Regions from separate parts of the Bacillus sp. WC2507 genome, predicted to be linked through region 1. Evidence: riboswitches for the same ligand, from Rfam matches in the RefSeq annotation. Region 1 holds a riboswitch; each other region holds the start of a gene.
What was found. Region 1 has a riboswitch for S-adenosylmethionine ahead of mtnW (2,3-diketo-5-methylthiopentyl-1-phosphate enolase). Riboswitches for the same ligand answer to the same signal wherever they lie in the genome.
Positions count from the first base shown of each region.

Region 1 (7,977 bases):
ACAAATACTAGAGGCAGAATGGGATAATGCAATGCGTAACGATGAAAAAATAGCACTTATTTTATTTGATATAGATAATTTTAAAACAGTAAATGACACATATGGTCATGATTTTGGTGACTTAGCATTAATTCAGCTTGCAGAGCTTATGAAATCTAAAGTGGAGCAGCAACATGTATTTGCAAGGTGGGGAGGAGAAGAATTTATTATATTAGTAACGAATACAGTAGAAAAAGAAGCATTTCAGGTTGCGGAATCATTACGATTTTTCATTGAAACAAAGCAATTCTCAGGAATTTCGAAATTAACAGCGAGTTTTGGAGTCGCGTTATATGAACAAGGGATTACAAGAGAAGAATTAATGCAACGAGCGGATATTGCATTATATGAAGCAAAAAAAAATGGGAAAAATCAAGTGTGTGTATATAGAAAAGAAAAAAAGTGATTTTTCGCAACAAATTGTTGCGATTTTTTTTTATTGTTTGATAATAGAGTGTGGGGGGGATTTTGAACGAAGGAATTATGGAGGAACAACATGATAAAAAAAATAATGACGATGGCTTCGCTGTCTGCTGTATTTTGTGGTGGAGTATACTATTTTCTCTATAATCCCAATATAAAGGAAAGCACTGTATTAACAACTAAAGTGAATCCTACTATTGAATCAGAAGTACAAGAGAATATAGACGAAAAAGAAGAACAACAAATTGATTATGCTAGTATATCTCAAAAATTAGATCAATATTTAATAGGAAAGCAATTTAATGGAACAGTTTTAGTAACAGATAAAGAGCATGTTGTATTGAATAAAGGCTATGGATATGCTGACGTTCGAAATAAGATAGAGAACACGCCTCAAACAAAATATCGTATCGGTTCTATTACGAAAACAGTCGTGGCCACATCTATTTTACAGCTACAGGAACAAGGGAAGCTAAATATTCAAGACAATGTAAATAAATATATTCCCTCTTTTCCAGTAGATAAAAATATCACCTTATATCATTTGTTAACACACACATCAGGTTTACCAGAAAGTGGAAAAGGTAAAGTGAATGCGGCTTCCCGTAAAAATTTAGTAAATTGGATTGGAAGTCAAAAATTAGAATTTCCACCAGGATCAGGTTGGAGATATACAGATTATAATTATATGGTGCTTGCTTATATTATAGAAAGTATATCAAAAAAACCTTTAGGAGATTACATAAAAGAAAATATATTTGCTAAAGCAGAAATGCATGAATCTGGTATGGGAAATATGGCTCAGGGAGATCAGCATTTTACTAAAGGATATGTAAAGAAAGAGAATGTACTTGAACCTGCACAAAAATTGTTAATGGATTGGTTATACGGATGCGGTGAGATGTATACGACAGTTGGCGATATGAAGAAGTTAGACGAAGCGATTATAAATGGGAAACTTCTTTCTGAACAAAGTATACAAGCGATGTTTTCACCTTCAGCAGAACGAGAATATGCATTTAGTTTTTATATATATCCGGATTATTTTCATAATCATGGTGTACTATCTGGTTGGAACACTTTCAATAATTTTAATAAAGAAAAAGGAACTTTTGTTATTTTATTTTCAAATGTGAAAAATAGTATGGATGATGAATTTAATAAAGAGTTCCGAAAGACGGTAAGTGATTTATTAGAACAAAGGGGATGAGAAAATGGAACGTAAAAATGTATCAATAGGTTTCATCGGTATTGGTGTAATGGGAAAAAGTATGGTGCGTCATTTAATGCAAGACGGTCATAAAGTATATGTATATAATAGAACGAAAACGAAGACAGATTCTTTAGTACAAGATGGTGCGAATTGGTGTGATACACCGAAAGAGTTAGTGAAGCAAGTTGATGTTGTAATGACTATGGTTGGATATCCACATGATGTAGAAGAAGTGTACTTTGGGATAGATGGAATTTTGGAGAATGCAAATGAAGGCACGATAGCAATTGACTTCACGACATCTACACCAACATTGGCAAAACGTATTAATGAAACAGGTAAAAGTAAGAATGTATATACGTTAGATGCGCCTGTATCTGGAGGAGACGTTGGTGCGAAAGAAGCAAGACTCGCAATTATGGTTGGTGGCGAGAAAGAAATATATGAAAAATGTTTACCGTTATTTGAAAAACTAGGAACAAATATTCAGTTGCAAGGACCAGCTGGAAGTGGACAACATACAAAAATGTGCAATCAAATTGCGATTGCTTCTAATATGATTGGAGTATGTGAAGCTGTTGCTTATGCAAAAAAAGCTGGACTAGACCCAGATAAAGTATTAGAGAGTATTTCAACGGGGGCAGCAGGTAGCTGGTCATTGAGTAATTTAGCTCCTCGAATGTTGAAGGGAGATTTTGAACCAGGGTTTTATGTAAAGCATTTTATGAAAGATATGAAGATTGCTTTAGATGAGGCTGAAAAATTGCAATTACCAGTACCAGGTTTAAGTTTGGCGAAGGAATTGTATGAAGAGTTAATGAAAGATGGGGAAGAGAATAGCGGAACACAAGTGTTATACAAAAAGTACATAAGGGGGTAATTGAGATGGATCTTCAAAAATTTGATGAGATGATTGATGCTGTACAACGAGCAACTTGTATACAAATTAGTGAAAAACAAAAAGAAGCTTTTAAACAAAAATATGATTTTGAACCGAAATTCGAATATGGACGAGATGAGAAAGGGCATTACGTCATTCGAACTTCAAAAAAGATGCTAGAAGAAATGGAATTTTATTTGGCATTGAAATATGATCGTGATGGAGTTGATCTTTATATGCAAGCAGAGATTGACGGTATATGTCACGTATCTGTTAGCTATAATGAAGATGTCCTACATTTACAAGAATTGTTTCAATTTCTAGAAGAAAATAAATAAAAGTCCTCATTTGAGGGCTTTTATTTATTTAGGTATATTTAATTTTTATAATTATAAGCTAGAAGCCCGGCGGCACCGTTCAATTGGGAATGGAATAACTTGCGCGATGTGATTAGGACCAAATTGTTTTGTACGAGCATGGCGTACTATATAAAATGCACACAGAATTGAAACAGGAATAGCACCGAACAAACCAAAAAATAAAGCGCTTACACAAGATGCGACAAAACCTAAAACACCAACTTCTAACTCTTCCATAATAGCTCCTAGAATAACAGGAAGTGCTCCACACGTAACCCCCAGTATAAGTGCGATAAGTAAACTCATGATTATCCCCCTCTGTTTGCGATATTCTTTTCCTTTTTAGTTAATTGTAGTATATCATATACAAAACAGAATTTTCAGAAAAAATTCAAAAAAAGTTCAATAAATGTTCAAAAAGTATTAAGAAATACACTTGAAAACTAGAAGGAGAAGATTGTTTTTGAACGGATGGATTCATACGTTTGAGAAAAATAAAAAATCAGGCTTATTTCATTTTTGAAATAAGCCTGTTCCATAGGAGGATGTATATATGTAGAGTGAATAAAAGGTTGGAAAAGGGGGTCCAAGTCCTTTTATTCAACTAACTACCTTAATAGATTGGAACCCAGCCTTCAGTTGTAACAAAAATACGAATAGCTACAACTTGGCGATCATCTTGCAAGGTAAAATAATGTCTTGCATTTTCAGGAACAGATATGAGATCGCCTGGCTCAAGTTCAACGTCAAAGAACTTCCCATCTTTTCCTTCAATAGCAAAGATGCCATGCCCACTAACAATAAAGCGAACTTCATCATCAGTATGATGGTGTTCTTTTTGGAAATTAATTAACAATTCATCAAGGTTAGGTGTGCTATCAGAAAGTGAAATGACATCATGTGCTTTATAACCTCGGCGCGCTGAAACATCAGCGATTTCTTTTGAAAACACAGCTAATATTTCAGCCTTGTTTTCATCTGTTAACGAATAATTTTCATTTAAATGAGTAGGAAGCTTAGAGATGTTCCATTTCTCATATAAAACGCCTTCCTCTTGTAGAAATTTAGATACTTCCACCTCATTTTCAATGCGAGTATTTATTTCATGAATACGAATTTGCGCCATTAGAAACGCCTCCTTGAATTGATAATAGTTTTATATGAAATTGGAATAAAAACTCGTAAGCCTCTAATCTTTTCTTTGCATCAAAGCTATCTCGTCCCCATACGGTAATACCATGGTTACGGATTAATACTGCTCCCGAGTCACCTTGTATATGCTTTCGGAAGTTTTCTCCAAGCGTTGGGATATGGGCATGGTTTTCAATAATAGGAATGTGAATTGTTGCATCTTCTTCCCAAATATCGAGAGCTTTAATAATTTCTTGATTTTGAAGGGTGACTACATCACCATATAAATTTGTGATGACATTGTTATCAGTTGTATGAACATGAAGTACGCACCCGGCATTCGTATTGTTATAAATATGTGTATGCAAGATTGTTTCTGCTGAAGGACGTAATTCAGTCTCTAATACGGGAACCCCTAGATAATCTACTAATAGAAAATCATCTGGAGTAGTTTTTGTTTTATCTTTACCACTTGCTGTAATGAGAAAAGTAAGTGGTTCATGACTAACCTTTATAGAAATATTACCACTCGTTGCTGGAAACCAATTTCGTGTTGTTAATTCTTTTTTTATCTCGCTTAAGTCATACCATTGACGAAACAGTTGTTTCATAATTTCACCTCCAACAAATGTTTTAATGCAGCTTGAACATCGTGAAATGTTTCAAAAGGTGTATAAGAAATATGATTTTCTTCACACTTTTTAATAAGGAAATCACGAGCGAACACTTTATCCGCTTGTTTCGCAGCTTGTAAATCAGTAATTGAATCTCCAATCACAATATGGAAGTCATTCGTATCACTTAATTTACGGATTAGTGATGATTTACATAATCCGCAATGATTTTGACAATGATGATCACAAGGATGAGGCCACTTAACGGTAATGTATTCACTTGAAAAATCTGTTTCATTACAGTAAATTCGCTCTTTTGGAATGAGTCCTTGTAAGAGTGGATAGACGAAGAAATCCATTCCACCTGATATAACGTAAAAAGAAATATTCTTTTCATTTACAAATTGTATAAATTCATGAAAACCACTACGGATTTCAGCAGTTTCTATTAAAAACTGAATCATATCATCGTGCAGATTAGTAGGTATTAATTGAAATAATTGAGAAACACCTTCTTGAATAGACAGCTCTTGTGATAAAATTCTATTCTTTACTTCTTCGGCTTCTGGTGGTGCGAATTTTTCCATAATGGACATAATGTTATCATTATTTGTAATCGTTCCATCGAAATCACAAAATACTTGAATACTCATAATTTCACCCCATGAGAAGGATTTCCCCATATTTGTAGTGCACTATGCAAATTTATGTCATTTACTTCATGGAGTGGTTTATTTTGCAAAGTAGCATCAATTGCAGTACGGAAAGCTTTACCGCCGCCCTGTGCTCCATTTGGATGTCCGTGTATTCCTCCGCCAGCATTAATAACAACATCTTTACCGAAATCTCGTAGAATAAAGGGAACGAAACCAGGGTGAATACCAGCAGACGGAACAGAAAAACTCTTCTTGAAAAATGCATCGTCTTCAGTTAAATGTTTTGAGATAGCAAGAACTTCCTCTTTTTCTAACGCAACACTTCCGTATGGAGATGGGAATAATGAAAAGTCAGCGCCAGCATAACGTAATAGCTTTCCGAGTAATAATGGAGATGAAATTCCATATAACTTTGATGCTGAGTAAGCACCACTTACAGCAGGGTGTGCCATAATAGGGACTGGGATTTCATCATCTTCTGCAAGTGATTGTAGTACATCTAGTCCGTAAGCAAATACGTTAAATAATAGAATATCAGCCCCAGCTTGCACTGCGCGTTTCGCATTTTCTTTTAAATCAAAAGTTCGTCCTGTTAAATTTACGGTATATAACGTTTTATGTCCGTATGTTTCATATACGGATCGTAAAACTTCTTTTCCAGATACAATGCGTTTCGTAAGAGGTGTTAATGTATTCTCAAATAATATTTCATCATCTTTTACTATATCTACACCACCAATTGCTTGATCGCGTAATTGCGTTTTTAAATACCCAATATTTCGTCCAATCATTCCTTTAAAAATACTCATTAAAAGGGGACGATCATGCACTTGTAAAAGGTTTCGAATACCATCTATGCCGAACTTTGGACCAGGAAAATGTTTTTTTAACTCGTCTGAAAAAGTTAAGTCAATTAATTTCACTTCGCCATCAAGTGATAGTTTTCCGAATGTAGTTGTTAAAATTGCTGGTAAGTCTGGACTGAAGTTTAATAACGGATATTCGATTTTAATAATCCCGCGTTTTACTTTTTTACGTAAATACGAATTGGTATGTTCTTGTTCAGCTAATTCCTCAACATGGATGACGTTACCTTTATGCTGTTTTAGTTGCTCTTGCAATAAGTGTGGCAAATGAGTCCAAGAGCCAATTGTTAAACCGAGTGCAATTTGCTCGGCCTTTTTTTCTAAGTTATGTGAATCATCATGGATTAAATACGTCGCTATAATTCCGCTCATTGTTATACCCTCCTAGTTAAATAAAAAAACCTCTCAGCTAAGGAGAGGTTTTTTTACAACCAGCTCCTTATCTGTCAGCGTAATGCTGCGAGAATTAGCACCGTGTCTACAATTATGTAGATCGGTTGCCGGGCTTCGTCGGGCTCGTCCCTCCACCTGCTCTTGATAAGAAGTATTTAGAAATGTTTAAATTTTTAAGATAACTGAATTTTGTCAGATATTTTTCATGTTGTCAATTATTTTTTGAAAAAATTTAATTTATCAATTCGATTAATGGCTTCTCGTAATCTATCTTCTGTATGCAAGAGACCAACGCGGACATAGCCTTCGCCGTGCTCACCAAATCCAACACCAGGAGCAACTGCAACGTGTGCTTTTTCTAGTAAAATATCAGAGAATTGCTCAGATGTATATCCTTCTGGTACAGGAAGCCATGCAAAGAATGATCCTGTTGGAATGTCTACATTCCAACCAATTGAGTGACAAGCTGAAATAAGAGCATTTCTGCGAGATTCGTAACTATTTACAAGATCTACGACGCAAGATTGTGAACTTAAAAGTGCTTCACGGGCAGCATCTTGAACTGCACCAAAAATACTAACATACATATGATCTTGTAATAAGTTAATTGTTTCAATGACACTTTCATTCCCTACGGCAAAAGCAATACGCCATCCAGCCATATTGAAAGTTTTCGATAAAGTGTAAATTTCAATTCCTGTATCTTTGGCACCGTCTGCTTGTAAGAAACTAACGGGCTTTTGACCATCAAACCCAATAGCACCGTAAGCAAAATCGTGAACAACTAATATATTATGTTTATTTGCAAAATGAATGGTCTCATCAAAGAAATCTTTTGATGCAGTAGCACCGGTAGGATTATTTGGATAGTTTAAAAACATTAATTTCGCACGCTCGGCAATAGAGTTATCAATTTTTGTATAATCTGGTAAAAAATTATTTTCTGCAATAAGCGGCATTGTTTCAAATTGTGCTTTTGCTAAAGCAACTCCTGATAAATAATCTGGATAGCCTGGATCTGGAACAAGAATAGTATCACCAGGGTTTGTAAAACAAACTGGTAACTCTACTAATCCAGCCTTTCCGCCAAACAAAATAGCAACTTCTGTTTTTGGATTTACTACTACATCATATTCACGTTGATAGAATGTTGCCACGGCTTCTTTTAAGCTTTCGTGTCCGCGAAATGGCGGATATTTATGATGAACGGTCTTTTCAGCAGCATTTTGTAAAGCTTTTACGATATGCTGCGGTGTTGGTTGATCTGGATTACCTTGACCTAGATTAATAACATCGTGACCAGCTGCAACGACTTTGTTAACTTTTGCAACAAGTGAAGCGAAAAATTGTGTTGGCAATGATGTTACTATCTCAGAAGGTTGAAATAATTTCATACTTTCCAC
Region 1 covers NZ_JBQXPN010000001.1:1,653,197-1,661,173, forward strand. Annotated here, with positions in the region: gene ACUN28_RS08935 (GGDEF domain-containing protein) at 1-445, shown strand, start outside; gene ACUN28_RS08940 (serine hydrolase domain-containing protein) at 536-1,672, shown strand; gene ACUN28_RS08945 (NAD(P)-dependent oxidoreductase) at 1,677-2,555, shown strand; gene ACUN28_RS08950 (DUF3909 family protein) at 2,561-2,893, shown strand; gene ACUN28_RS08955 (hypothetical protein) at 2,945-3,220, opposite strand; gene ACUN28_RS08960 (1,2-dihydroxy-3-keto-5-methylthiopentene dioxygenase) at 3,528-4,040, opposite strand; gene ACUN28_RS08965 (methylthioribulose 1-phosphate dehydratase) at 4,018-4,656, opposite strand; gene mtnX (2-hydroxy-3-keto-5-methylthiopentenyl-1-phosphate phosphatase) at 4,653-5,312, opposite strand; gene mtnW (2,3-diketo-5-methylthiopentyl-1-phosphate enolase) at 5,309-6,553, opposite strand; SAM riboswitch class I at 6,618-6,725, opposite strand; gene ACUN28_RS08980 (pyridoxal phosphate-dependent aminotransferase) at 6,790-7,968, opposite strand.

Region 2 (7,977 bases), 1.6 Mb from region 1:
GTAAACCAATTAAAAACAGTTGAAAAGTTAGGTGTTTCTACTACTGTAACGATTTCTACTGGTATGCAACTTGTTGCAACTTCTATCTTTGGGGTTATCGCTTTCCGTGAGTGGACTACTACTACTACAATCATTATGGGAACGATTGCAATCCTATTAATCGTAGTTGGTGTTGTATTCACATCACTAGATGACAAAGAAAATGCTCAGCCACCAGGACAATTGAAAAAAGGACTTCTTACTTTAATTGTTTCTACTTTCGGCTACCTTGTATATGTAATTATCATTCGTTGGTATAATATCGATGGTTGGTCTGCTATTTTACCACAAGCAGTTGGTATGTTTGTTGGTGCGGTTGTACTGACATCTAAACATAAGCCATTTAACAAATATGCAATCCGTAATGCTTTATCTGGTTTACTATGGGGAACAGGAAACTTATTCTTACTTCTTTCATTACCACGTGTTGGAGTGGCAACAAGCTTCCCATTATCTCAAACTGGAATCGTTATCTCAACATTCGGTGCGATTGTCTTCTTAGGTGAAAAGAAAACAAAACGTCAATTGATCTTTATTGCACTAGGTAGTGTTTTAATTATCGGCGGCGCTGTATTACTTGGTATGACAAAAGCATAAACTTATAGTCTATTAATCCCTGAAGCAATTATGCTTCAGGGATTTTTTATTACAACTATTTTTTAAATATAATAATATTTATAACCTTATTTGCATTAACCCTCCTCCCTCCATTTTCATCCTTTTCACGATAAGTCTTTTCTTTTTACAAAATTCTCTTAAAAATGGTATCGTTTTTTATAACATATCTCCACTAGAAAGGAATAAAGGATATGCTAACTAAACATCGAATTTTATTTATTGGTGCTGGTCGTATGGCAGAAGCTATATTTTCCGGATTACTTAAAACAAGCAAAGAATACATCGAAGAAATTATCGTTTCTAACCGTAGCAACGTAGAAAAGCTAGAACAATTAAAAGGGTGCTATAATGTGTCTATTACAACAGATTGGAAGCAGCATGTTACATCTGTTAATACGATTGTTTTAGCAATGCCGCCTTCTGCACATGAAGAATTATTAGCAGAGTTATCTCCGTTACTATCAAATCAACTTGTCGTAACGGTAGCTGCTGGCATTGGCCCATCTTATTTAGAAGCTAGACTACCTAAGGACACGCCTGTTGCTTGGATTATGCCAAATACAGCTGCTGAAATTGGGAAGTCAATCTCCTTATATACAATGGGACAATCAGTAACCGAGATGCATCAAGAAACCCTGCAACTGCTTTTAAGAGGCATTGGTACTTCGCAACTTTGCACTGAAGAGGAAGTTCATCAGCTTACTGCAGTTACTGGAAGTGCACCAGCTTTCCTTTATTACTTTGCTGAAAGCTTGATTGAAGCAACAAAAAGTTATGGAGTCGATGAAGCAACCGCAAAACACCTTGTCATTCAAATGATTTCTGGCTCTGCTTCTATGCTTGAACAAACGCAAAATCCGGCTAACCTCCGCGAACAAGTAACAACGCCAGGTGGTTCCACAGCTGAAGGTCTCAAAACTTTATATGAGTATAATTTTTCAGAGGCAATTCAAAAAGCAGTAGAAGCAACAAACAAAAAAGCTAGGGGGAAATAATATGAGTTTAACAAGTTTAAAAGACTATACAACATTACATAACGGTGTAAAAATGCCTTGGTTCGGTTTAGGTGTTTTTAAAGTAGAAGATGGTTCAGAAGTAATTGATTCTGTAAAAGCAGCAATTAAAAATGGCTACCGCAGCATCGACACTGCAGCAATCTATCAAAATGAAGAAGGCGTTGGACAAGCGATTCGTGAATCAGGTGTTTCACGTGAAGAATTATTTATTACATCAAAAGTATGGAATAGCGATCAAGGATATGAAACAACACTCCAAGCATTTGAAACTACATTAGAAAAATTAGGTCTAGAATATTTAGATTTATATTTAGTACATTGGCCTGTAAAAGGGAAATATACTGAATCATGGAAAGCATTAGAAAAGCTTTATAAAGATGGCCGTGTTCGCGCTATCGGTGTGAGTAATTTCCACATTCACCACTTACAAGACGTATTTGAAATTGCTGAAATTAAGCCAATGGTCAACCAAGTGGAATACCACCCACGTTTAGCACAAGAAGAATTACATGCTTTCTGTAAAGAACATAACATTCAGCTTGAAGCTTGGTCGCCATTAATGCAAGGACAGCTACTGGATAACCCAACATTACAAGACATTGCTACAAAATATAATAAATCAACTGCACAAATTATTTTACGCTGGGATCTACAAAACGAAGTTGTAACAATCCCTAAATCTATTAAAGAACATCGCATTATTGAAAATGCAAATATATTCGATTTTGAATTAAGTGCTGATGACATGAAAGCAATTCAAGCTCTAAATGAAGATCGTCGCGTTGGTCCAGATCCAGATAACTTTAACTTCTAGTAGAAAAACCACTGCCATATGCAGTGGTTTTTACGTTAAATAAAACTGAAAATTTAAACTATATTCCATCCGGTTGACACTTCATTATCCAAGGTGTAAGATTTTGAATTATCAAAGAAACACAAAAATTAATAAAATTTATTCGTTTACTCATTGTATCAAGAGAGGTGGAGGGACTGGCCCTTTGAAACCTCGGCAGCAGGTTCATTTTGAATACTGTGCCACTTCCTGCAAGCTTTGTGCTTGAAAGATAGAATGAGGGACTTCGTTTATATACGGGTGCATAACTTGTACGTAAAAATCCCTCTTTCTCAATACGAAAAGAGGGATTTTTTATTTTTCATTTCCCTCATCATCATCCAAACTTAATTATTTAGGAGGAAAATCAAATGAAAAAGAAGTTTGTACCCGGTATCGCATCAGTTGTAGGAGTAAGTATTTTATTAACTGGTTGCGGTAGTTATAAAAACGAAGCAAGCGGAGCAAATGCAAAAGGCGAGGCACCTAGTAAACAGGTTTTAAACTTATCTTCACCTACTGAAATACGAACAATGGATACAGCTCGTGCTACAGATACTGATTCTGGTCAAGTGATGAGAAACGTATTTGAAGGCTTGTATAATCTTGGTGAAGGTAACAAACCTGTCCCTGGTGTTGCAAAATCTCATGAAGTAAGTGGCGATAAAACGAAATACACATTCCATTTACGAGATTCAAAATGGTCAAACGGTACGCCTGTTACCGCGAAAGATTTCGTCTTCGCTTGGCAAAGAGCTGTCGATCCAGCAACAGCCTCTGAATATGCATTTTTATTCTTTGATATTAAAAACGCAACAAAAATTAACAACAAAGAACTTCCAGCCGACCAACTTGGTGTAAAAGCAATTGATGACCATACGTTTGAGGTAGAATTAGAGCGTCCTGTTCCGTATTTTATTAGCTTAACAGCGTTCCCAACATTTCTACCAATTAACGAGGAATTCTTTAAAGCACAAGGTGATAAGTACGCTTTAGAAGATAATGCAATCTTGTACAATGGAGCTTTTACACTAAGCGATTGGAAGCATGAACAAAGCTTTAAATTCAAGAAAAACCCTAGCTATTGGGATAAAGATACTGTCAAACTAGAAGAAATCAATTTTAACGTCGTAAAAGAAAAATCTACAGAAGTAAATTTATTCGAATCTAAACAATTAGACCGTATAAAACTAACATCTGACTTCGTTGATAAATATAAAAAAGATGCCAACTTTAAAGAACGCCCGAACGTAGGGGTCCAGTTTTTACGTATGAATCAACAAAACAAAGTACTTCAAAATGTTTCTGCACGCCAAGCAATCGATCAAACAATTGATCGAAAATCCTTTGTAAATACGTTATTAAATGATGGCTCTACACCAACCTTTAGTCTCGTGCCGAAAAACTTTACAAAGGGGCCTGACGGAACAGACTTCCGTACTGCAAACGGGGATTTAACAAAAATCAATACAAAATCTGCACAAGAATTGTGGAAGAAGGCAAAACAAGAGCTTGGTTCTGAAAAGATCACATTAGAATTATTAACAAGTGATGGTGACCTTGAGAAGAAAACTGGCGAGTTCTTAAAAGGGCAACTAGAAAAGAATTTAGACGGATTAACAGTAAATGTAAAACCACAACCGCGTAAACAACAAGTTTCACTTTTATTAAAAGGTGACTACGAAATCGGAATTGACGGCTGGAGCCCTGATTTTGCGGATCCAATTACATTCCTTGAACTATTTACAACGAATAACCCTTACAACTTAGATCATTACTCTAATAAGGAGTTCGATGAAACAATAGCAAAAGTGAAAACAACTTTAGCTGGTGATGAAAAAGCTCGCTGGGAAGCATTACTGGCATCCGAGAAAATATTATTTAAAGACTCTGTTATCGCTCCTCTTTACCAAAAAGGTGAATCTTATTTAGAACGTTCTTATGTGAAAGGAATTGTGCAAGTAGACTTTGCAGGTCAATTAAACTTCAAATGGGCACAAATTGAAAAATAAAAGGCAACCTGAATTGAAGTTTTTCTACCCATACCAATTGTTTTATTGGAAAAATGTATCAAAAGCGGATTTCTCATTAGGAGAAAATCCGCTTTTTCAATATATTATTTTTAAAAAATAATACTCCATTTTTTATTATTGACATATAGTTCTTTCCAGTGTTAATATTCTAAATAATCAAAGAAACTAAATATTTAACCATCAAAATATAATGTCTTCTACGTTGAAACATATAACGATAGATTATAGTTCAACATGTATATACATATAGAACACCTGATGACCTACATGCACATTTTTATAATAGGTTTTCTCTTCTTCTATAGTTACACTTCAAGACATGGACATTATGACGTTACAAACAACACATTTAGGGAGGAACGAACAATGAAGAAAAAAGTTGTACCTGTTGTTGCATCTGTTTTAGGGGCAAGTCTATTACTAACTGCTTGCGGGGGAAATAAAGATAATGCAAGCGGAGCGAAAGCAAATGATAAAGCACCTGATAAACAGGCCATTAACTTATCATTCGCTTCAGAAATTCCAACAATGGATGTTGCAAAAGCAACGGATGGTGAATCCATGAACGTAATGCGAAATGTTTTTGAAGGTTTATATGCAATGGGAGAAGATAATAAACCGATTCCGGGTGTTGCTGAGTCGGTTGACGTTAGTCCCGATAAAACAAAATATACATTCCACCTGCGTGATTCAAAATGGTCAAACGGTACTCCTGTTACAGCAAAAGATTTCGTCTTCGCTTGGCAACGTGCCGTAAATCCTGATACCGCAGCTGAATATGCATTCTTATTCTTCGATATAAAGAATGCGAAACAAATAAACCAAAAACAATTACCGGTTGATCAATTAGGTATTAAAGCTCTTGATGACAAAACTTTAGAAGTACAACTAGATCGTCCTGTTCCCTACTTCTTAAACTTAACGACATTCTCAACATTCTTACCAATTAATGAAGAGTACTTAAAATCTCAAGGTGATAAATACGGTTTAGAAACAAATCATTTAATTTACAACGGTGCTTTCACATTAGATAACTGGAAACATGAACAAAGCTTCCAATTGAAAAAGAATCCTAACTATTGGGATGCTAAAACGGTAAAATTAGAAGAAATCAACTTCAATGTCGTTAAGGATAAATCTACAGAAGTTAACTTATATGATTCAGGACAAATTGATCGTGTTGCTTTGACTGCGGAGTTTGTTGATAAATATAAGAGCGATCCAAACTTCAAAGAACGAGCTGAAGTTGGCATTCAATTTTTACGACTCAATCAAAAAAATGAAACATTAAAAAATCAACATGCACGCCTTGCTATTAACGGCGCAATGAATAAAAAGGCATACGTAGAAACAATTTTAAATAACGGCGCTGTTCCAGCTGAAGGAATGGTTCCTGCGAAATTCGCAAAGAGTCCAGAAGGCAATGACTTCCGTAAAGAAAATGGAAATCTAGTCAAAGATGATGTGAAAACAGCGAAAGAAAACTGGAAAAAAGCGAAGCAAGAACTTGGTACTGACAAAGTAACAATCGAACTATTAACTAGTGATAATGCTTTAGCTAAAAAGACTGGTGAATATTTAAAAGGTGAACTAGAAAAGAACTTAGATGGCTTAACAGTGAATTTAAAACCACAACCACGTAAACAACAGTTAAAACTACTATTAAGTGGTGATTATGAAATCGGAATCGATGGCTGGGGCCCTGACTTCGCTGATCCAATTACATTCTTAGATTTATTTACAACAGATAGTGCTTACAACTTCGATAAATACTCTAATAAAGAGTATGATGAGCTAATTCATAAAGTAAAAACAGATTTAGCCGGTGATGAAAAAGCACGCTGGGAAGCAATGAAGCAAGCTGAAAAAATCCTATTACAAGACGGTGCTGTCGCTCCTTTATACCAACAAGGTCGTTCTTACTTACAACGCGGATTTATTAAAGGACTTGTAACAACTGACTTCGGCGGTGAGTTTAACTACAAGTGGACAGAAGTTGCAAAATAATAAAGTAAAAAAGGTATCCCAAGAAGGATACCTTTTTATTTTATGCTTCTTTAACTACAGAGCTTCTTCTTCCCTTTACCATTCCTTTTATCGCTAAAGTCATCACTGCTACTGATTGTGTAACCAATACAATAACTAATAATGAAATAATATTTCTCTCTAAACTAACTCCTCCGAATATTATTGTATAATAGCCATTTGCTGCATATGTTGCGGGAAATAATTCGTCGATTGTTTGATATGTTTTAGAAAGCATCTCATGTGGTACGATTACACCCGAACTTACAAGTTGTAACGATAGTGAAATTATATTAAAGATCATACCTGCATTTCCGAAAACAGTTATGAACATTTGTGTTAATGAAAGAAAAGCGAAGAAGACTATTGTCAATAATCCTCTTCCCCTTCTTTTTGCATTGAACTAAAACTCATCATAAATATAAATAAAAACATCAAATATATTTTCCACGTCAAAGAAGGTATATGCCCTGACCAAAGATAGCTAATCAAATAGTTAATCCCCATAATACAAGAAGATACTACTAAACTAATGCTTATTAGTTTTACATATTTGAACATACCTTTTCTCCTTACTTTTCTATCTCTTCAAATTGCAGATTTACCGGCTCTTCTAGGAGTGTTTCATAAAAGTTTTCAGCCAAATCTGTTGAAGGAATTTTTCCATCCACTTCATCAAATCGAATACTATCTAGCCACACACAACCTTCTCCTGATAATAAAACACCAAATGCAATACCAAGTGCTTCTTCCTTTATATCTAATACAACCGAGTACGATTGCCAGTTATTCGTATTTTTAATTGGACGATTTTGCATGTTATCCATAGCGAGCGGTTCTGTATCTTTTCCGTCTACTCGCATCCACAATCCTGCCCAATCTCTTACGTTTTCACTCTTAACAAATGCTGTAAAACGTAATCTCTTTCCTACATATTTATCCGCTCGGAACATTTGCATTAATGTTGAAAATCCTCCGTGCGTAACATTCTCTTTTGCTTTTATGTATGCAGATACTTTCCCTTGATGGACAACTTCATAATCTAAACCCATCTCATATTCAGCAGGATGACTTCCACTTAAGATCCATCCTTTCGGTATACCTTTTTGCATTGAAACACCCTCTCTTTCTATATAAAATGATTGGAAATACTTTCGATATTTCTTTGGTGGCAATTGGAACATTCTTTTAAAAGCTCTCGTAAATGCCTCTTGTGAGGAAAAACCGTATTGCACTGCAATATCAATAACTGCTCTCTCAGTTGACACTAAAACCTGCGCAGCATGAGTTAACCTTCTCTTTCGAATATAATCCGTGACACTCATCCCAATATAACTTTGAAAAATACGATGAAAATGGTACATCGATACTGCAATGTGAGATGCCACTTTTTCTGTTGTAAGCTCCTCATGTA
Region 2 covers NZ_JBQXPN010000001.1:85,473-93,449, forward strand. Annotated here, with positions in the region: gene ACUN28_RS00505 (GRP family sugar transporter) at 1-636, shown strand, start outside; gene proC (pyrroline-5-carboxylate reductase) at 849-1,652, shown strand; gene ACUN28_RS00515 (aldo/keto reductase) at 1,654-2,487, shown strand; SAM riboswitch class I at 2,640-2,744, shown strand; gene ACUN28_RS00520 (peptide ABC transporter substrate-binding protein) at 2,877-4,517, shown strand; gene ACUN28_RS00525 (peptide ABC transporter substrate-binding protein) at 4,905-6,545, shown strand; gene ACUN28_RS00530 (hypothetical protein) at 6,586-6,936, opposite strand; gene ACUN28_RS00535 (hypothetical protein) at 6,933-7,124, opposite strand; gene ACUN28_RS00540 (helix-turn-helix transcriptional regulator) at 7,136-7,977, opposite strand, start outside.
Region 2: linked by a shared signal. The riboswitch ahead of ACUN28_RS00520 (peptide ABC transporter substrate-binding protein) and the one ahead of mtnW (2,3-diketo-5-methylthiopentyl-1-phosphate enolase) in region 1 are both predicted to bind S-adenosylmethionine.

Region 3 (7,977 bases), 1.3 Mb from region 1:
TTTCAAACAATCTATTTCTTCATACCCTTGCAATGTATGTAGAATGTACTCGTAATCAGCAAGAGACGCACGATGCGTTACAATTACAATTTCAGCTTTTCCTTTCTCTTCAAGCGGCATTTGAATTATCTTTTCAAAACTAACACCACGCTCAGAGAACAATGAAGTAATTTTTGCAAATACACCAATTTCATCTTTTACATGAAGTCTTAAAAACTTCTTCACAACAATTTCGTCTGGCTCTTTTAATACCTTTTTATACTGCGGGGATACCGCACTATTTCCGTTTACACCTAATCGAATATTTTGCATTACAGCTACTAAATCTGAAACAACAGCTGTTGCTGTTGGTAAACTTCCTGCACCTGGTCCATAAAACATCGTTTCCCCGACCGCTTCACCGTACACATATACAGCGTTATATTCATTTTGCACGGCCGCAAGAGGATGTGTATTTGGAAGTAGCGTCGGTTCAACTGTAACCTCTAATTTTTCACCATCCCGCTTCGCAAGACCGATTAATTTAATCGTGTATCCTAAACTCTTACTGTATTCAATATCTTCCTCTGTAATAGAAGTAATCCCTTTTACCTTCACATCTCCAAGCTCTACATTTGTAGAGAAACCAAGGGTAGCCAAAATTGTCATTTTTCTTGCCGCATCTAAACCTTCCACATCTGATGTTGGATCTGCTTCTGCAAATCCAAGTTGCTGAGCTTCTTTTAACACGTCGTTATATGCTCTCCCTTCATCTGACATTTTCGTCAAAATAAAATTTGTCGTTCCATTTACAATTCCCATTACTTTCGTAATAAGATCGGAAGAAAGTCCTTCTACGATACTTCGTAAAATCGGAATCCCTCCAGCTACACTTGCTTCATAAAACAAATCAGCTTTATTATCTTTTGCTACCGCTAAGAGTTCCGCACCATGTAACGCCATTAAATCTTTATTGGCAGTCACAACATGCTTCCCACTTTGTAAAGCTTGCAAAATATATACTTTTGCATCATCAATGCCACCCATCACTTCAATGACAACGTCAATATTTGGATTATCTAAAATTTCATTTGCATCTTGTGTTAATAGAGTAGAAGGTACCTCTACCTCTCTCTCTTTTTCAATATTTTGTACTAGTACTTTCGTTACTTTTACAGGACAACCTACTTGGTGTATAAGTCGCTCTTGATGATCTGTAATGATACGAACTACACCACTACCAACTGTCCCAAGACCTAATAAACCAACTTGAATTTCTTTCATAATACTGTCCACCCCTCAAAAATTGTGTTTAGATGAAATTATATGAGTAAAAAATCTGAAAAACAATGTTTTTTGAACATTCGGAAAAATATAAGCTGATCTTTACAAAGAAAACGTTACCACGTGTTACACAATCTTTTTATAGTACATAAGGGGTTTCTTGATACACGTAATAATTCAGCCAATTAGAGAATAATAGATTCCCATGGCTCCTCCACCTTACAAGTGGTTTCTCATTTGGATTATTATGCTTAAAATAATTTTTCGGCACATCAATATTTAACCCTTTTTGGCGGTCCCGTTCATATTCTTGCTTTAACGTATCACAACTATATTCACTATGCCCGAGCGCAAACACTTGTCTTCCTTCTTGCCCAATAACAAGGTGCACACCCGCTTCCTCAGAGTTTGCTAATAATGTTAATTCTTTCACCTCTCTAATATCACTCTCTCGTACTTCTGTATGACGAGAATGCGGGGCGAAAAACAATTCATCAAACCCTTGTAACAATTTCACATGTTGCTCACGGACTTCATGTTCAAATACACCGAACATTTTTTCCTTAAGAGGATACTTTGGAACGCCGTAATGATGATATAAACCAGCCTGTGCCCCCCAGCAAATATGAAGCGTAGATGTTACATTCTCTTTTGAATACTCCATAATACGTTTAAGCTCTTCCCAATAATCTACTTCTTCAAAAGAAAGAGTTTCAACTGGTGCTCCCGTAATAATAAGTCCATCAAATTTCTCATTCTCAATATCACGAAATGTTTTATAGAAACTCGTTAAATGTTCCTGTGCTACATTACGGGACAAATGCGATTCCATATGAAGCAAATGAACATCTAATTGCAACGGTGTGTTGCCAATTAAACGAAGTAATTGCGCCTCTGTTTCTTGCTTTGTAGGCATTAAATTTAATATAGCAATTTTCAATGCCCGGATATCTTGTGTTTCTGCTCGCTCCTTCGTCATTACAAAAATATTTTCCTTCTGCAACACTTTGCGAGCTGGTAAATCTTTATCAATTATGATCGGCATGTTCTTTGCCTCCGACTAGCGCTGCTTCTAAATCTGCAATAATATCAGAAACATCTTCTATACCGACCGATAAACGAATTAAATCTGATGTGACGCCAGCTAAACGCTGATCCTCAGCACTTAATTGTCTATGCGTTGTGCTAGCAGGATGTATGACGCAAGTTCGCGCATCAGCTACATGCGTTACGAGAGTTGCTAGTTTTACATTTGCGATAAATTCTTTCGCTGCTTCTAATCCCCCTTTAATGCCGAATGTTAAAACACCACTAGCACCTTTCTTCAAATACGTTTGTGCTAACGAGTAATTTTCATTACTATCTAATCCCGGATAATTCACCCATTCAATACGTTCATGGTTAGCAAGCCACTTAGCAACTGCGAGAGCATTTTCACTATGACGCTCCATTCTTAAATGCAGCGTTTCTAAGCCGATATTGCTAATATACGCATTGAATGGGCTCATACAGTTTCCGTAGTCTCTTAATAATTGAACACGTGCCTTCACAATATAAGCTGCTGCACCAAAATTTTGAACGTAACTTACGCCGTGATAACTTGGATCCGGTTCAACAAGTTCAGGATATTTCCCATTTGTCCAATCGAAGTTCCCTCCGTCAATAACAATGCCACCTAAAGAACTTGCATGACCATCAATATATTTCGTCGTAGAATGAACGATAATATTTGCTCCATGTTCAAATGCTTGGCATAAATAAGGAGTTGCTAATGTATTATCCACGATAAAAGGTACTTCCAACTCTTTCGCTGCATCTGAAAATTCTTTGAAATTTAGAACATTCATCGCTGGATTTCCTAACGATTCTGCATAAACAAGTTTCGTCTTATCATTAGCAAGGGCCACAATTTCATCAGCAGTTAAATTCGGATTAAAGAACGTAACATCAATACCAAGCTTACGCAAACTCACTCCAAATAAATTAAACGTTCCGCCATAAACTGTTGAAGAACAAAGCAAGTGGTCTCCGCTACTACAAATATTTAAAACGGCAAGCATAATAGCAGCCTGCCCAGAAGCCGTTGCAACAGCTCCTACACCACCCTCTAAATCCGCTAACTTTTGCTCAAATGCAGCTAAAGTAGGATTTCCAATACGCGTGTAGATATATCCTTCTGCCTCTAAATTAAATAGCGCCGCTAAATCATCCGAAGTATCGTATTTATACGTTGTACTTTGATAAAGCGGTAAAACACGCGGTTCACCATTCTTTGGTGTATAGCCACCTTGCACACAAATTGTTCCTTTTCCCCATGATTCTCCCATCTCTCATTCTCCTTTCTTTTATACAAAATAAAAAAACTGCTCCTTTCCTGAAAACAAGAAAGGAGCAGTTTGAAAACACGCTCTAAAGGCTCTTTCTTATCTTTCAGGATTATTACCTGCAGGATTTGGCACAATTCCGTTATACGGCTGTTGCCAAGGTTTCATCGGGCCTGTCCCTCCACCTTTTCTTGATAAGACTATGCAATTACCGTTGATTTTATAGCAATAATTTCCTAATGTCAATTGGTTTTTCTGAATGTTCAAAATTAATTACAAATAAGTTTACATGCATAACAAAAGAAATATATTCCATATTCATTTGAAAAAGACCTTTTAAAACCCCCGATTAATATATAGAATTAAATACGTAGTTTAACTGTATACATTCCAAATTCTCACGAGACCTCAATATATTGAATAAGCCAACCTCTCAAAAAGATACTATACATATTCATCTCATTTCGCAGTAGTATATTTAATCCTTTCGACATTAAAACTTACATAACGGAGGTATCACATGACAAATACAAAAGACATGCACTATATGCTCGTCCTATACGGCATTCTTTTAGGCTCTATAGTAGGAGCAACAGTCTGGTTATTTTTAGTTACAATAAATATCGGCATTCACTTTATTTGGGGATACTTACCTACTATTTTCTCTTCTCCCCCTTATTACACTATTTGTGTAACAACTATCGGTGGGATTCTCGTTGGTTTAACCCAAAAATACTTCGGCACATATCCACGTCTTATGCCGGAAGTAATGGGTGAATATAAAAAAACAGGTAGAATTGAATACCGTTTTGTACATAAAGCTACTTTAACTGCGATTATCGTTTTAATATTTGGAGCTAGCTTAGGTCCCGAAGCAGCACTTGTTGGAATTATCGGTGGACTTTGTACATGGGTAGGCGATCGCTTTACATTCGCCTTAAAAGGAATGAATGAACTAACAGAGGTTGGAATCGGTGCTACTTTAAGTGTAATTTTTAACGCGCCATTATTCGGTTATTTAGCTCCAAATGAAAATGAGGGTGAGCAAATTAACGAATTTTCTAAAGGAAAAAAAGCAATTGTATATTTAGCTACCACTTTCGCTGGTTTTTCCGTTTATTTATTACTTAGTAAATTCGATAATCGTGGATCCTTTATCGTTGATTTTGGGGAGGGTTCCCTATCTCTTAATGAATGGATTGCCTTTCTACCACTTGCTAGTATTGGTGCTATAGTTGGATTCTTTTATTTCAAATTAGAATTCACATTAGAGAAATTAATCCATCCCTTAAAAGAATATAAACTATCACTTGGAATTATCGGTGGTATTTTATTAGGAATTACAGGAACTTTTCTCCCGTACACGTTATTCTCCGGAGAACATCAATTAAAAGATTTAGTCGTTGAATGGAGCCATTTATCCTTCTGGGTACTACTTCTTTCAGGGATTTTAAAATTATGTATTACTGCTGTTTGTTTAAATACAGGTTGGCGTGGCGGGCATATTTTCCCGATTATATTTGCTGGATCTAGTATCGGATATGCTATAGCTTCCATTATCCCTATAGATCCAATCGCTTCGGTAGCCATCGTAACAACAGCAATTTCAAGCTATGCATTAAGAAAACCAATTGCTATAACATTACTATTGCTCATGTTTTTCCCGCTCAACTTACTATTCCCGATGCTTGGAGCGGCAGCGATTGGTAATGCATTTCCACTTCCTAAAAACAACGAAACTACAAGCTAATACAAATAGGCAGTAGGGACAAAAGTTCCACTGCCTATTTTCATTACACACGCTGCTTCAATATTGCATATAACTCTTCAAAATTTTGTACTTCATATGTTGGCACAATCTCGCTATTATTTGATTTCTTTTCTGGATTAAACCAACAAGTGTCAATTCCCGCTACATATCCACCTTTAATATCAGCGCTTAACGAATCCCCAATAATGAGCCCTTCTTCAGGAGCAAAATTAGGAATTCGTTCAAAAACATAATCAAAATACTCTTTCATCGGCTTTTGGAATCCTGTATCTTCGGAAACGAAAACATCTTGAAACAAGGTATGTAATCCTGCATTACGTAAACGTTTATCTTGCGTCTTAGAAATACCATTTGTCACTATATATAAATCGTACTCACTTTGAATTTGACTTATAAATTCAAACGCGCCTTGTATAAGTTGATTCCCTTCTTCTAAGTAACTGCGATAATTATTTTCGAATAATATCCCATCTACTTCTTCCCCGTATTCTTTAAACAAAATCGAAAACCGTGTATTTACAACTTCATCACGGTTCATTTTACCTTCTTCAAAAGCATCCCAAAGACTTTTATTAATTGTTTTATACTGCACTTCAACCTCGCTAGTTAGAGGAATCCCTTTCTCTTCAAAAAGCATACGTAACGCCATTTTCTCTGCCTTCTGAAAATCTAACAATGTATCATCTACATCAAATAATAGTGTTTTATATTTTTTCATAGGCCCCTCACACTCTCTTTTCTACAAAAACAAATTTACATAAATCGTATCATTCTTTCTTGTAAAAATAATAGGAGATATCTCATACTAAACATGAGGTGAAAATATGAAAGTCAGCAAAAATAGCAAAGAAATCTCTCATTCCATACAAAATTACAACTTCCACACTCTTTTTTCTTTTGATGTCTTACCGTATGCTGAACTACATTCCTTTCAAAAGAAAGAAAAGATATGTACTGAAGGGGTTGATGTTCCTTATCTTTATTACTTAATTTCCGGGAAGGCAAAAATATATATGAGTCACAAAAACGGAAGGGTCTCCTTAATTAACTTTATTCAAGCACCTTCGTTCATTGGAGAATTAGGGCTAATTGGCGTAGAATCCGTTACGAAAACGGTAGAAGTAATTGAAGATTGTATATGCTTAGCGCTTCCTCTTAAAGATTGCCAGCATCTTTTATTGCAAGATGCTATCTTTCTACAGAAACTATGCAAATTTATCGGCGAAAAAACAATTACCCGAACAGAAAGTTACGCCAAAAACAATAGTTATCCGTTCGAAAACCGGTTAGCAGCCTTTATTCTATTAACAGAACAAAGTAACAGTTATACCGAAAAACATACCGAGGCTTCAGAATACTTAAATGTCAGCTACCGTCATCTTTTATATGTGTTAAACCAGTTTTGCCAGCAAAATTATTTAAAAAAGGATGGAAGAATCTATTACATACAAGATCGAATTCAATTAGAAACACTGGCTGACGAACTTAAAATATAAAAAAAGTAGCATTAACGTTTACATGTTAATGCTACTTTTTTCGAGTGACGATTCTATTTTTAATTAAAATTTGCTTGCTACTTTAGCTGCTTCTTCAAGACCAGCTGTAATAATCTCTTCTGCTTTATCCGGGAATTGATTATGCCCTTCAATAACTACTGTTTCCATATTTGTTGCACCGAAGAAGCCCATCATGCTTGCTACATATTTAACAGCCATTTCTACTGCAGCTGCTGGGCCTTCAGAATATACACCACCGCGCGCGTTTAATAATGCAATCTTCTTATCTCCAATTAGACCAACTGGACCTTCTGGCGTATATTTAAACGTTTTACCAGCACGGTTTAAATAATCGATATATGTGTGTAGTACTGCTGGAATCGTTAAGTTCCATAATGGGAAACCGAAAACAACTTTATCAGCTTCTAGGAATTGATTTAAGTACTTATCAGCAACTGCTACTGCTTTTGCTTCTTCTTCTGTTAAATCAAATCCTTTACCTGCTTTGAATGTACCATTAATCATGTCTACGCCTACGTATGGTAATTCTTCTTTATATAAATCAAGTTCTACTACTGTATCATTTGGATGTGCTTCTTTGTAATTTGCTAAAAATGCCTCATATAATTTCACACTAACTGCTTGTTCCGCTGGGCGGTTGTTTGCTTTTACAAATAAAACTGTTGCCATTGTTTTTCCTCCTAGTACTCACTCTTTTGTTGTTATATGCTTTCAAAAAGGTATCCCTTGTAATTGTTGTTTTGTTGCTTACAAACATATTTTATCTTTATATCAAGACGATTTCGTCCTCACATAGACGTATTTTTCCATAAAAAAAGTCCACCTTCTAAAGGCGAACTAGGTCTTACGACTTTCGTCTTATACAACCCCATTTCTCACTGCATATAATGCTGCTTGCGTGCGATCGGATAAGTTTAATTTACTCAAAATACTACTTACATGCGCTTTTACCGTTTTTTCTGTAATAACTAAAACAGAAGCTATTTCTTTATTACTCATCCCTTTCGCTAATAGCTGCAACACTTCATTTTCTCTCGCTGTTAGCACATCCACTTGAATAGAAGGTTCTTCTTCTTTTTCTTCCACAGGTAATGTTTGAGAG
Region 3 covers NZ_JBQXPN010000001.1:368,738-376,714, reverse strand. Annotated here, with positions in the region: gene ACUN28_RS02060 (homoserine dehydrogenase) at 1-1,263, opposite strand, end outside; gene metA (homoserine O-acetyltransferase MetA) at 1,403-2,308, opposite strand; gene ACUN28_RS02050 (bifunctional O-acetylhomoserine aminocarboxypropyltransferase/cysteine synthase) at 2,292-3,590, opposite strand; SAM riboswitch class I at 3,684-3,788, opposite strand; gene ACUN28_RS02045 (chloride channel protein) at 4,108-5,337, shown strand; gene ACUN28_RS02040 (YjjG family noncanonical pyrimidine nucleotidase) at 5,381-6,076, opposite strand; gene ACUN28_RS02035 (transcriptional regulator YeiL) at 6,183-6,854, shown strand; gene ACUN28_RS02030 (FMN-dependent NADH-azoreductase) at 6,918-7,544, opposite strand; gene ACUN28_RS02025 (response regulator) at 7,734-7,977, opposite strand, start outside.
Region 3: linked by a shared signal. The riboswitch ahead of ACUN28_RS02050 (bifunctional O-acetylhomoserine aminocarboxypropyltransferase/cysteine synthase) and the one ahead of mtnW (2,3-diketo-5-methylthiopentyl-1-phosphate enolase) in region 1 are both predicted to bind S-adenosylmethionine.